3 regions of the Halomonas sp. DP8Y7-3 genome follow, and region 2 is predicted to be linked to each of the others. Evidence: riboswitches for the same ligand, from Rfam matches in the RefSeq annotation. Region 2 holds a riboswitch; each other region holds the start of a gene.
What was found. Region 2 has a riboswitch for thiamine pyrophosphate ahead of tenA (thiaminase II). Riboswitches for the same ligand answer to the same signal wherever they lie in the genome.
Positions count from the first base shown of each region.

Region 1: linked by a shared signal. The riboswitch ahead of KUV86_RS05185 (3-oxoacyl-ACP reductase) and the one ahead of tenA (thiaminase II) in region 2 are both predicted to bind thiamine pyrophosphate.
Region 3: linked by a shared signal. The riboswitch ahead of KUV86_RS05195 (sodium:solute symporter family protein) and the one ahead of tenA (thiaminase II) in region 2 are both predicted to bind thiamine pyrophosphate.

Region 1 is NZ_JAHVIO010000003.1:656,617-660,337, forward strand. It holds gene hutH (histidine ammonia-lyase) at 1-173, opposite strand, end outside; gene KUV86_RS05180 (BCCT family transporter) at 166-1,833, opposite strand; TPP riboswitch at 2,374-2,471, shown strand; gene KUV86_RS05185 (3-oxoacyl-ACP reductase) at 2,519-3,322, shown strand; gene KUV86_RS05190 (LLM class flavin-dependent oxidoreductase) at 3,322-3,721, shown strand, end outside.
Region 2 is NZ_JAHVIO010000003.1:535,596-539,316, forward strand. It holds gene thiC (phosphomethylpyrimidine synthase ThiC) at 1-977, opposite strand, end outside; TPP riboswitch at 1,070-1,204, opposite strand; gene tenA (thiaminase II) at 1,286-1,954, opposite strand; TPP riboswitch at 2,032-2,183, opposite strand; gene mdoH (glucans biosynthesis glucosyltransferase MdoH) at 2,354-3,721, opposite strand, start outside.
Region 3 is NZ_JAHVIO010000003.1:661,115-664,835, forward strand. It holds gene KUV86_RS05190 (LLM class flavin-dependent oxidoreductase) at 1-113, shown strand, start outside; gene KUV86_RS05195 (sodium:solute symporter family protein) at 379-1,824, opposite strand; TPP riboswitch at 1,903-2,066, opposite strand; gene KUV86_RS05200 (hypothetical protein) at 2,139-2,873, opposite strand; gene KUV86_RS05205 (diguanylate cyclase) at 3,142-3,721, shown strand, end outside.

The DNA.
Region 1 (3,721 bases), 120 kb from region 2:
TTGATGCCATAGTAGGGAGTGCTGGCATCCGCCATCTGCTCGACCACCTGGCGGGCCCGCTCGATGCGTGCCCAGCGACCCTCATCCAGCGTCAGCTCGCTTCCATGGCGTGCGACGGCGATGACCTCCAGCCAGCCGGGGGCTGCATCTGAGATGACGACCTGGTTACTCATTCACGCCTCCCGTCACCGGCTGAGAGACTTCGGCCGGCTGCTTAGCAGCACCCTGGGGGGAGCGAGTCATGAAGGTTCGTACGGCGCTAATCAATATCAGCACGAACAGGAAGACCACGGTAAAACCTCCCGCTGCGGCAAGATACTTGATGCCATCGACGCCTTGGGCGCCCCCGCCGAAGGCCACCATCACATAGGCGATAGCCGCGATCGACAGGCCCCACAGAATCTTCTGCTGCTTGGGCGACTCCTCTTCTGCGGACATGTTGCTGGTGCAGATGGTCGCGATGGTCGATGACATGGAGTCTGCCGCCGTTGCAAACGAAATGACCAGGGTGAAAATCGCCAGCGGTACCAGCAGGCTGGCCATGGGCAGGTGCTGGAGGAAGCCCCAGAGTCCGGATACGGCGCCGCTGTCATTGATGATGCTGATCAGATCCAGCGTTCCATCCATCTGCCATTTGAGGGCGGACCCACCCCAGATGGCAAACCAGACCAGGCCGAAGACCGAGGGCAGAATCCAGTTGATGATGAGGAACTCCCTGAGCGTTCTGCCGTAGGAGATACGGGCCAGAAACAGTCCCATAAGGGGGGCGTAGGCGATCCAGATCGACCAGTCATACATCGTCCACCAGGTGACCAGCGCTTCGCCACCAGACTCCTTGGTATCGAATGCCCAAAGAAAGAAGTTGTCTGCCCAGTAGCCGAGGCTTGTCACCGACAGGCTCAGAATATAGTTGAGGGGCCCGACAATGATCAGAATCGCGACGAAGGCATAGAAGATATAGGCGTTGATCGATGACAGCACGCGGATGCCGCGTTTCAATCCCGAGACAGCGGAGGTGATGAAGATCGCCGAGATGGCAATCGTCAGCACCAGCCAGGTCATGGCGTTGGATTCGATGCCGTACTGTGCCTCGATGCCTGAGCTGATCAATGCCAGACCTGCGCCAAGAGAAGAGGCCAGGCCGAGCGCGATGGCCAGAACGGAAATGATATCGATCAGGGACCTTACCCAGATCTTGCTGCCATGCCTGCCCAGTACGGGGCTGACGGTTGAGGCGATCGAGAAGCGTTCACTGCGGTTAAAGTGCATGTAGCCGATCATCAGCCCCACGATGGAATAAAGTGCGTAGGGAATGAATGACCAGTTGTGGAAGCTTCTTGCCAAGGCAAAGATGGCGGCCTCGCCACTGCCGGGAGCGAAGCTCTGGTGACTGATTTCGCCGTAGATGTTACCTAGATAGATGATCGGTTCATTGACGGAGTAAGTGACGACCCCCGTGGCAATCCCCCCCGTCAGCGCCATGGCGAAGGTGGCAGCGAAGGAAAAGGTAGGCGTTGCATCCTTGCCACCCAGCCGAATATCACCGGCCCGGGAGAAGAAGATGAAGCCCGACACCACCAGGGCCGTTATGGCAATCAGCTGATACAGCCAGCCAAAGTCAGACAGGGAGATGTAGAAGACCCCTTTGGCAACATCGACCAGCATGCCGTTGTTGATGAGGCCAGTGGCCACGGCCACCATGATGATGGAAAAGGTGGGTATGAAGACGGCTTTTCTTAGCGGCCTTCTGCTGGAGGCGGACATATTCTTGTTCTCCACGGGTGATGGCGTTACCAGGTGGCGCAGTGGATCAGCATTGTCGGGTGTTGTCATCGGCCGATCTCACAGGTGCGTGTGGCAGGCTTAGGGAAACGCTGCACCGATGCCTGAGCGGAGGTGCTCAGCGCTTCCTTGGCGAACCGCTGATGCGGTCCGTCAATCCGTCATAATGTATATACAATAAAGATCGAAAAGGCTAGAGCCGAGTGAGCTGGCGATCACGTCAGCTCCCTTTCATGATGAAAGATAGATCACTCTTATATTAATTTATTTTTGATAAACAATACGTTGAATATCCTTCTAAGCGTCGATCCGATAATGGGTAGTACCAAAGTAGGGGGTGGTAACAAGGTAGACGAGAGGGGCAGGATAGAGGGGGAGAATGGGCGAGAGTCACAGCGGGAAGGCAAGCAAAGCCCAAGGCCGTGCAGGTCGAAAGACGTCGCTTAAATGTGTATACATTTGATTGGTGAAGGGGCCGGGGCGCGATAGGGTTGTCGCGGCGTGTGCCAGGATGGCAAATCAGGGTAGGCCCTTTCACCTGCTTGATACCCGCTGTCTTGTTCCGGGCAAGGTGATGGGCTAAGGTCGAGATCGCATGACACGGGGTGTCCTGGCTGAGCCAGGGCTGAGAAATACCCGTCGAACCTGATCCAGTTCATACCGGCGAAGGGATGTCAGCGCAGTCGTCTGTCCCTGGCTCGACGTGCGTTCCCCGCCTCGACCAAGGACTCATCGCATGACCCCTCCCGATACCTCTCCTGTTGTCGCCCCCATTGCGCCTGATATCTCCGCTCAAATTGTGCTGATTACCGGCGCAGGACGTGGTCTGGGCGCTCACCTGGCACGCGCCTTCCTGCGAGAAGGCGCTCGCGTGGTGGTCAACTACCGCCGCAGCGAAGAAGGCGCCCGGGCGCTGGTCGCTGATTACCCGGAACACGCCTTGGCCGTCGCTGCGGATGTGTGCGATCGGGATGGCGTGGAGGCCATGTTGGCGAGGGCCAGTGAGCGCTTCGGTGGGCCTGTGACTACCGTGGTCAACAATGCGCTGCCGGACTTTGCATTCAATGGGGACGCACGGCCTGGGCCTGACTCGCTGAGCTGGGAGCATCTGGACCATCAACTTCAGGGTGTGGTGCGTGGTGCGCTCAACACGGTGCAGGCAGCGCTTCCCGGCATGCGCGAGGCGGGTGTCGGGCGTGTCATCAATATCGGTACCAACCTGTTCCAGAACCCGGTGGTGCCGTATCACGACTACACCGCGGCCAAGGCGGCGCTGCTGTCGCTGACGCGTACGCTGGCGCAGGATCTCGGCCCAGACAATATCAGCGTCAATATGGTGTCCGGAGGCTTGCTGCGCACGACGGACGCTTCCAAGGCCACACCAGACGCGGTGTTTGACCTCATCGCCGCCAACACACCGCTGCGACGGGTGACCACCCCGCAAGAGTTTGCAGACGCGGTACTGCTGTTGGCTTCTCCGTGGGCCAGGGCCATCACCGGGCAGAATCTGATTGTCGATGGCGGACTGGTGAAAGGCTGATGACCTCCATGCACTTGAATCTCTTCATCCTGGGCTGCGGTCATCACAAGGCGGCCTGGCGACACCCTGATTCCAGCGTCGAGCGATTGGCGGATATCGCCTACTACGAAGAGCTGGCCAAGCTTGCCGAACGCGGTCGCCTGGACGCGGTTTTCTTTGCCGATGGCCATGCCGCGGGCAATGTCGCAGACGGTCCGCTGTGGACCCTGGAGCCGCTGACAATGCTGGCCGCGATGGCGCGTGCCACACAGCATATCGGCCTGATCTCGACCGTCTCCAGCACCTTCTATACGCCCTTTCATGCGGCTCGCATGCTGGCATCGCTGGACCATATCTCGGGCGGACGGCTTGGGTGGAATCTGGTGACGTCAATGTTCGACAGCGAGGCGCGCAATCATG
Region 2 (3,721 bases):
GTCAGGTCCTCGGCCACGCCCTTGACCTTTTCCAGCGCCTGATAGAGTGGCACGGTACCGATCGGCACCGGTGAGTTGCGGATGATCCACTCACGGGTTTCATGGATGTTCTGTCCAGTGGACAGGTCCATGATCGTATCCGCCCCCCAGCGAATCCCCCAGGTCATCTTGTCCACTTCCTCTTCGATGGAGGACGTCACCGCAGAGTTGCCTAGATTGCCGTTGATCTTCACCAGAAAGTTACGCCCGATGATCATCGGCTCGGCTTCGGGATGATTGATGTTGGCCGGGATGATGGCGCGTCCGGCGGCCACTTCCTGGCGCACGAACTCGGGGGTGATCTCATCCGGCAAACGGGCTCCGAACGACTGACCGGGGTGCTGGTGGCCAAGTATCGCTTCGACCTCGTCACTGCCACGATAAGGGTCCTGAAGGGCCTGTCGACGTTGATTCTCGCGAAGTGCAATGAACTCCATTTCCGGTGTGATGATGCCGCGCCGCGCGTAATGCAGTTGGGTGACGTTGCCCGGGCGGCCATCGGCGGTCCTGGTGGCGCGGCGTGGTGTGCGCGTCAGCTCGAAGCGCAGCGGTGCCAGCAGTGGGTCATTGGCACGCCGGCGGCCGTACTCGGAGGTGGGACCGTCGAGCCATTCGGTGTCGTTGCGCTCCTCAATCCAGGGCCTGCGCAACTCGGCCAGTCCCTTGCGCAGATCGACCTGTACCGCCGGGTCGGTATAGGGGCCTGAGGTGTCGTACACCAGTAGCGGTGGATTGGCTTCGTCGGCGCCTGAAGTGCGCGTCGGCGACAGGGTGATTTCGCGAAATGGCACCCGCAGGTCGGGGCGGGAGCCCTCTACATAGACCTTGCGAGAGCCTGGCAGGGGAGTGACGGCGGCCTGGTCGACCCTGGCCGTCTCGGCCAGGAAGTGGGCGTCATGGCGGGATGTTGGATGAGACGAGGGATGGTCGAGTGACATAGGTGGTTTCCTCTCACGGCGGTGCAGGGCAAGTGGCGTCGCCCTGATGGTGGTAATGGCACGTCGCGAGGGAGAAGGGGGCGTCGAGGCCGTGGCCGTGAGCGCTTGATCCCTACGCTGGTCCTCGCCTCGATGCCGTAACATCGGGGGTATCCCCAGATCAGGTTCAACGGGTCTCATGCGCTGCATGATCTCAGCCGCTGGCTGCGGCACCCCGTCAAGCGTTGCTGTTGTCAGCTTGTCTGTGTTGTCGAGCGCGATCACCCAGGTCGATCGCCCAGTTCGATCGCCTAAAGGCGTCGTCAAGGTCAGTCGCTCAGGTCCAGTCCCATCTGCCAGAAGTCGGTCTCGAGACGGGTCGCGTCGCTAAAGATGCGCGCCAGCCGGTCGAAACGAGCGCTCGATACCTGGCTGAGCTGGTCGTCGAGCCAGTGCCTTTCGCGCACGGCCGAGGCCTGAAAGTCAGGGCTTGAGTACATGGTGATCCAGGCATCGTAGGGATTGTCGCCACCACGCAGCGTCTCGGGATGATCCGCCAGCCAGCGGCCGATGTCGGCGTAGCCGACCATGCAGGGCGCCAGGGCAACGTGCAGGTCCAGCAGATCACCACGACTGCCGGTGTCGAGGACGTAGCGGGTATAGGCCAGGGTGGCACGTGCCTCCGGTAGACGGCTGAGCTCGCTGTCGTCAATGCCCCATTCTCGGCAGTAGGCAAGATGCAGGCCCAGTTCGACCTCGAGGATCGTCTGCATCCCCTTGAAGGCCCCCTGCAAGCTCTCCAGGTCCTGGCTCTTGTAGGCAGCAAGGGCGTAGGCGCGTGAAAACTGCAGGAGAAACAGGTAGTCCTGCTTCAGATAGTGGCGAAAGCTGGCGTCATTCAGGTCGCCGCGCCCAAGTGCACGAACGAAGTCGTGCTCGGTATAGCGCCGCCAGTCGTCGCGGCAGGCAGCGATCAGATCGTTGAAGCAATAGCCCATGATAGCTCCGGCATGGTGGATCCGGTGGGCGGGGCAGAGAAGGACGGAGGGTAGGAAGGGCAGGCCCCCACAGGGAAGGCGTGCCACCGCCTGATTCCCTACGCCGGTTCAAGGTGTGAGTCCACACCGCACCCGGATCAGGTTCCACGGGATCGGTGCTGTCGGGCCGCTTCACCACGCTGGCCCTGCACCATCTCAGCCGGATTGACCGGCACCCCGTCAAGCGAGTCGACCGCAGTCTAGCACGCCCCTGCGGCTTTGCCAGACACCACTTTCGGATAGCATCGGAAGGGGGCGTCAAGGGAGGTTGTCGAGAGAGACTACCTAATGATGACGCCGCGGCCATGAGGGTCACGGCCGCGGCGTCCTGCACCGACGCTGATGATGGCTTATGATGGATCAGCGACGATCTGGCGTGGGGGTGTCGATCGGGTGGCCAGGGTCGCTGTGCACCTCAGCCGATTGATGGGGGCGTCGGAAGGACTGCACAGGCATGTCTCGGGGACGCTCGCTGGGGGGAGCGGCCGGCGCGCCCGATGAGGGTAGCTGACTCTCGATGTGTAGATCGGCGACGACCCTGGGGGGGCGTGTCTCACTGGGTACCAGCAGAAGCCCGGCGCGGGCCAGGCGGCGGCCGATGGTCAGGCTGGAGCTCCAGCGCACCAGCGGAGCCGCCAGCACCAGGCCGAGCCAGACGGGCGTCAGCCAGAGAAAGAAGCTCGGAGTGTAGGCCCAGGTGACAAGAGCCCACACCGCACCAATCAGCGACCACAGCCAGGTATGGCGGAAGGCTTCCCGCCAGGGCAGTGCCCGCCCCTCTCGGGATTGCGGGTCCCAGGCAACGGTACGACCGGTCAGCACCTGGATCACGAAACGGCTGTGGAAGACCATCATCAGCGGTGCGATCAGCATGGCGAACAGGGTCTCCACCAGCATGCTCAAGACCAGTTTTGGGCGTCCCCCGTAGCCCTCTGGATCCCGCATGAGACCAAGTATCAGTCCCAGCACCTTGGGCATCAGCAGCATGCCCAAGGTGCCGATCAACAAGGGAATGATCAGGTTGGGCGGAGCGATGGGCCAGTCAGGGAACAACTGCGAGCTGGCGGTGAAGAAGTTGGTGGGAACGAGCGCCCTGATCAGCGCATCGATGGTACTGATGACCAGGATCGCCAGCCACACCAGCGACGAAAGGTAGGCCAGCGCGCCGAAGAAGAAGTGCAGACGGCTCAGCACATGCAGGCCATGGCCATTCAGCAGGCGCAGATGCTGCAGGTTGCCCTGTACCCAGCGGCGATCGCGCTTGGCATAGTCGAGAATGTGGCTGGGCATTTCCTCATAGCTGCCGCCCAGGTCGGTGCGCATACGCACCTGCCAGCCGGCCCGGCGCAACAGCGCTGCCTCGACAAAGTCATGACTGAGGATATCGCCACCCAGAGGCGGCTTGCCGGGGAGCTCGGGAAGGCCGCAGGCGTCGGTGAACGCCTCCACCCGAATGATGGCATTGTGGCCAAAATAGTTGGCTGCGGTGGCGTGCCAGAAGCTCAGCCCTGCCGCCAGCATGGGCGAGTAGAGCGCGGCAGCGAATTGATTGCAGCGCCCGAACAGACTTTGCTGGCGCACGGGAATGGGCACCGTCTGAAGGAGCCCCAGTCGAGGATTGGCCATCATCTCGTCGATGAGCTCGACCACCGTGGTACCGCTCATCAGACTGTCGGCGTCGACCACCAGCATATAGTCGTAGTGGCTGCCCCAGCGGGTGCAGAAGTC
Region 3 (3,721 bases), 130 kb from region 2:
AGGACTTCGTCGAGCAGGTCGTGCCGGAATTGCAGCGACGTGGGGTCTTCCGCCGGGAATATGAGGGCAAGACGCTGCGCGACCATCTTGGATTGTCACGCCCCAGCTGCTGAGCTGGCGTCTTGTTCACACTGCTGCTAGGCACGACAGCCTCTACAGACATCCGCCATAACAGCGGGGGAGCTCGCCCCGCCGTTATGGTGTCGGTTCAGTGGCGTCGGTTTGATTGCCTTAGGGAAACACTGCATAAATTACTGCGCTCGATATCTCGGCTGCTGGCGGTGCTCAAGATCCTCATTTAACCGCATGTAAACTCCGGTCTTTCCGCTCCGGCAGCTACCGACCTGTCATCGCTCGAAACATTTATTCAGCGTTTCCTTAGTTCTGGAAGCGTCTCACCAGGCCGCTCATTCGGTCGAAGTCGTAGCTCTCCCGAGATGGCATCAGCTTCATCAGGACGAGAGATACCAGCACCGGAACAAAGGCAGCCAGCAGGAAGGATTCCAGTAGCGTCGCGGTGCCACCGTTAGGCGAGGGGAACATCCACAGTCCGGCCAGCAGACCTGCTGCGGTACTGATCACTGCATTGCGACCGTGATAGCGGCGGTTGAACAGGCCGAAAAACACCGGAAAGGCTGCGGCAGAGCACAGCAGGTCTGCCAGCAGGAACAGGTAGAGGACGCTGTAGCCCTGCGCAGCGACCCACGTCACTGGTACTGCAGCGACGACGATGAGCCAGCGCGCCATTCTCATCAAGGCCGCCTCACTGGCCTGGGGCAGCAGCCTGTGCATGTCGACGGCGATAATGCTGGAGGTGGCATTGATCGTTGTGTCGGCGCTACTCATTACCAGCGCAAGGCCAAGAGGAATCAGGGCCAAGGCAAACCACAGAGGCACGTCGGACAACAATACGCTGAACAGAGCGACGGAGCCGTCTCCCTCAAGTCCCAGGCCGATGAACGCCAGACCGAACAGACCCATGAGCACGATGACCGGGAAGTTGAAGAGTCCCGCGATCCAGAAGCCACGCCTGAGCACGCGAGTATCCCGGGCCGCATAGATCCTCTGCCAGGTTCCTTGGTAGAACAGACCCGTCAGCATCACCGCGAGAAAGAAGGTCAGGCCAGCGCGCAGGCCGCCAGCATCGGTGATATCCAGCAGTTGCGGAGCACGCTCGCGCAGCCCCTCGAGCGTCGGCGCAACGCCACCCGCCGCCTGCCAGCCAAACATGAGCAAGAGAGCCAGCAGTGGCAGGATCACCAGCATCTGCACCTTGTCAGTGAAGATGGTGGTGCGCAGGCCGCCGTAAAAGGTGTAGAGCAGGGTAGCGACCATCACCACGCTGGCGGTCAGCCAGAGGGGGATGGGGGCCAGCAGGGTCACCATATGGGCGATGGCGGTCAGCCCTGCAGCCAGAGAGATAAACAGGTAGAACAGCATAATCGCCAGGGTGAACGCATACATCGTGCGGCCGTAGCGGTGGATCACGAACTCGGTCAGGCCGTGGCCTTCGGGAATCAGCTCCCGCATGCGTCGACCAAGAGGAATCATCACCAGGCGAGGCACCATGGAGCCGAGCGCGTAGCCAATGACCGCCGCGATACCGCCCCAGGTGGCAGCCTGGGCCGGTCCAAACAGGATCCAGGTGCCCAGTGTGGTGGCAATCAACGTCAGCACCGTGGCACGAGTGTTCTGACTGTTACGTGCGGAGATGTAGTCATCAAGGCCGCCCCGACGGCGTCGGGCGTAGAGCAGGCCTGGAATGGCAAAGATGGCAGCGCACAGCAGCAGCCACAGCGCCGTCCAGAGAGGGTCGAGCATCATCGAGAGAAACCTCTTTCTTATCGTTGTCCGCAGGGACCAGTGGACATCGGGACGGACGGCGGGCAGGAAGAAAGAGGGAGTGCGGCAACCATCCTTCCCTTCGCCGGCATGACCCGGATCAGGTTCAAAGGGTTACCGCGCAATGCGGAATCTCAGCCCCGTGCTATGGCCTTGGTGCGATACAGCACTGTCGCGGCGCTGTCACGACCTGTATGGCCAATAGGGCTCCCCTAGGAAGAGGTCCAGACTAGGGCCGGCTCGCGGGGCTGTCAATTGCAGAAAGGTAGGGCGCTCGTTGCGGAAGCATCGCGCCGCTAACGCCCCTCGAGTGACAGTGTTTGGCAGGCCCGATCCAGCCAGTGGGTCGTCTCCGAGAGCCTGGGATGGGGGTTGTTGTTGCAGTCGAAGCAACCCGAGCTCTTCGCCACCTCTGCCAGCGACGTATCAGAGGTAGCGTTCAGCACGAGGGTGCGCCGATGCCCTCCGCCGCCGGCAAGAAAGTGGGCAGCTTCAGCGTGCTGGACTTCCATGGGAAAGGACAGGTCTGACATGGGAAAGGACAGGCCTGACGTGGGAGTGTCTGGTGAGACAGTGTCCTCGGCAAGCGCAGTGCCTGGCTGGCCTCTGCACCAGATGACTTCGAATCCCCTCTGATGGGCATGCAGGCCAATACGATGTACGTCCCTGATCTGCCCAGCCATTACCAGGCGCAGCGCAGGTTGGACCAGCAGCGCAAGCAGCTGATCGCATTGCTGTACCAGTGGCTCATGTTGCTCGGCACGCCTCAGTCGGGCGGGGGAGCCATTTAAGTTGATAAGGCGAACCAGCGAAGGTTGTCCGAGCAGCGTCGCGTGCAGGACTTCCAGATGGGTCTGTGTCGGGCTGTCCGGCAGCAGTAGTTCCGCGACGTGGTCGCGACCCTGGCTGACATGGACTGTCGTCAGGGGGGAGTGATGGACGTCGGCGTGCTGGCGCTGGTCCTTAAACGGATGCGGTAGTCGGTAGGCGTTGCCGTCGTCGTCAACCGGCTCCGCTTGAGTGGTCTGCATACGGTAATCCACAAGACCGTAAGCGCTGCCCAGTTGAGTCACCAGCCAGGCGGCATGTCCTTGGTACGTGAGCGAGAGAGCTCTCTCGATCGCCATCAAGTTCTGGTAATACATGGCATTCGCCTCTTGAGCACCGTGAGCGAACGTGCTGTCCACGCAGCGTGGAAAATTCTGATGCATTCAACCATACAAACAGCCAAATTCATGAGCAGGCCAGAAGGATGCTTGTGCGTCCTATCACGTCAGGGGAACGACCAGGAGAGCCAGCATGGACCAGTATGCCTGGGTGCGAGAAGCATTGACGCTTGCCGGGACGGTACTCGTCAGGGTGTCGCCAGCGGCGGTGGTGCTAGACGTGGCCGGCGATTGTGCGTCGGTGTTGGGAGGATCTCGCGATGAGGTTGTCGGACGTTCGTTGTCGGAGCTGCAGGGGCACTCCGCCAGGCTTGCAGAAGCCATGGCGGGTGCGGGCAGGCAGTGGGATGAGCAGGGAAGGGGGCAAAGCCGTAGCTCGGCTTACGTGATGCTGCCTGATGGCAGCATGGTGCTGCGTCTGCCGATGCAGCAACGACCTGACCATGGTGTGGTGGCTCGGCTAGCGGATCATCTTCCAGTCATGGTGGCCTACGTGGATCGAGACCTGTGCTTTCGCTTCAACAATCAGGCATATCAGGACTTCATTGGCCTTACGTCGTCTGAATTGGCAGGTCAGCCGGTGGCATCGGTGCTCGACGCCTCCTCCTATGCGAAGATTCAGCCGCGCTTCGCGCGTGCCCTGGCGGGGGTAGAGGTCAGCTACGAAGATGCGCTGGTATTGCAGGATGGCAGGAGAGCATTTTTCAAGGTGA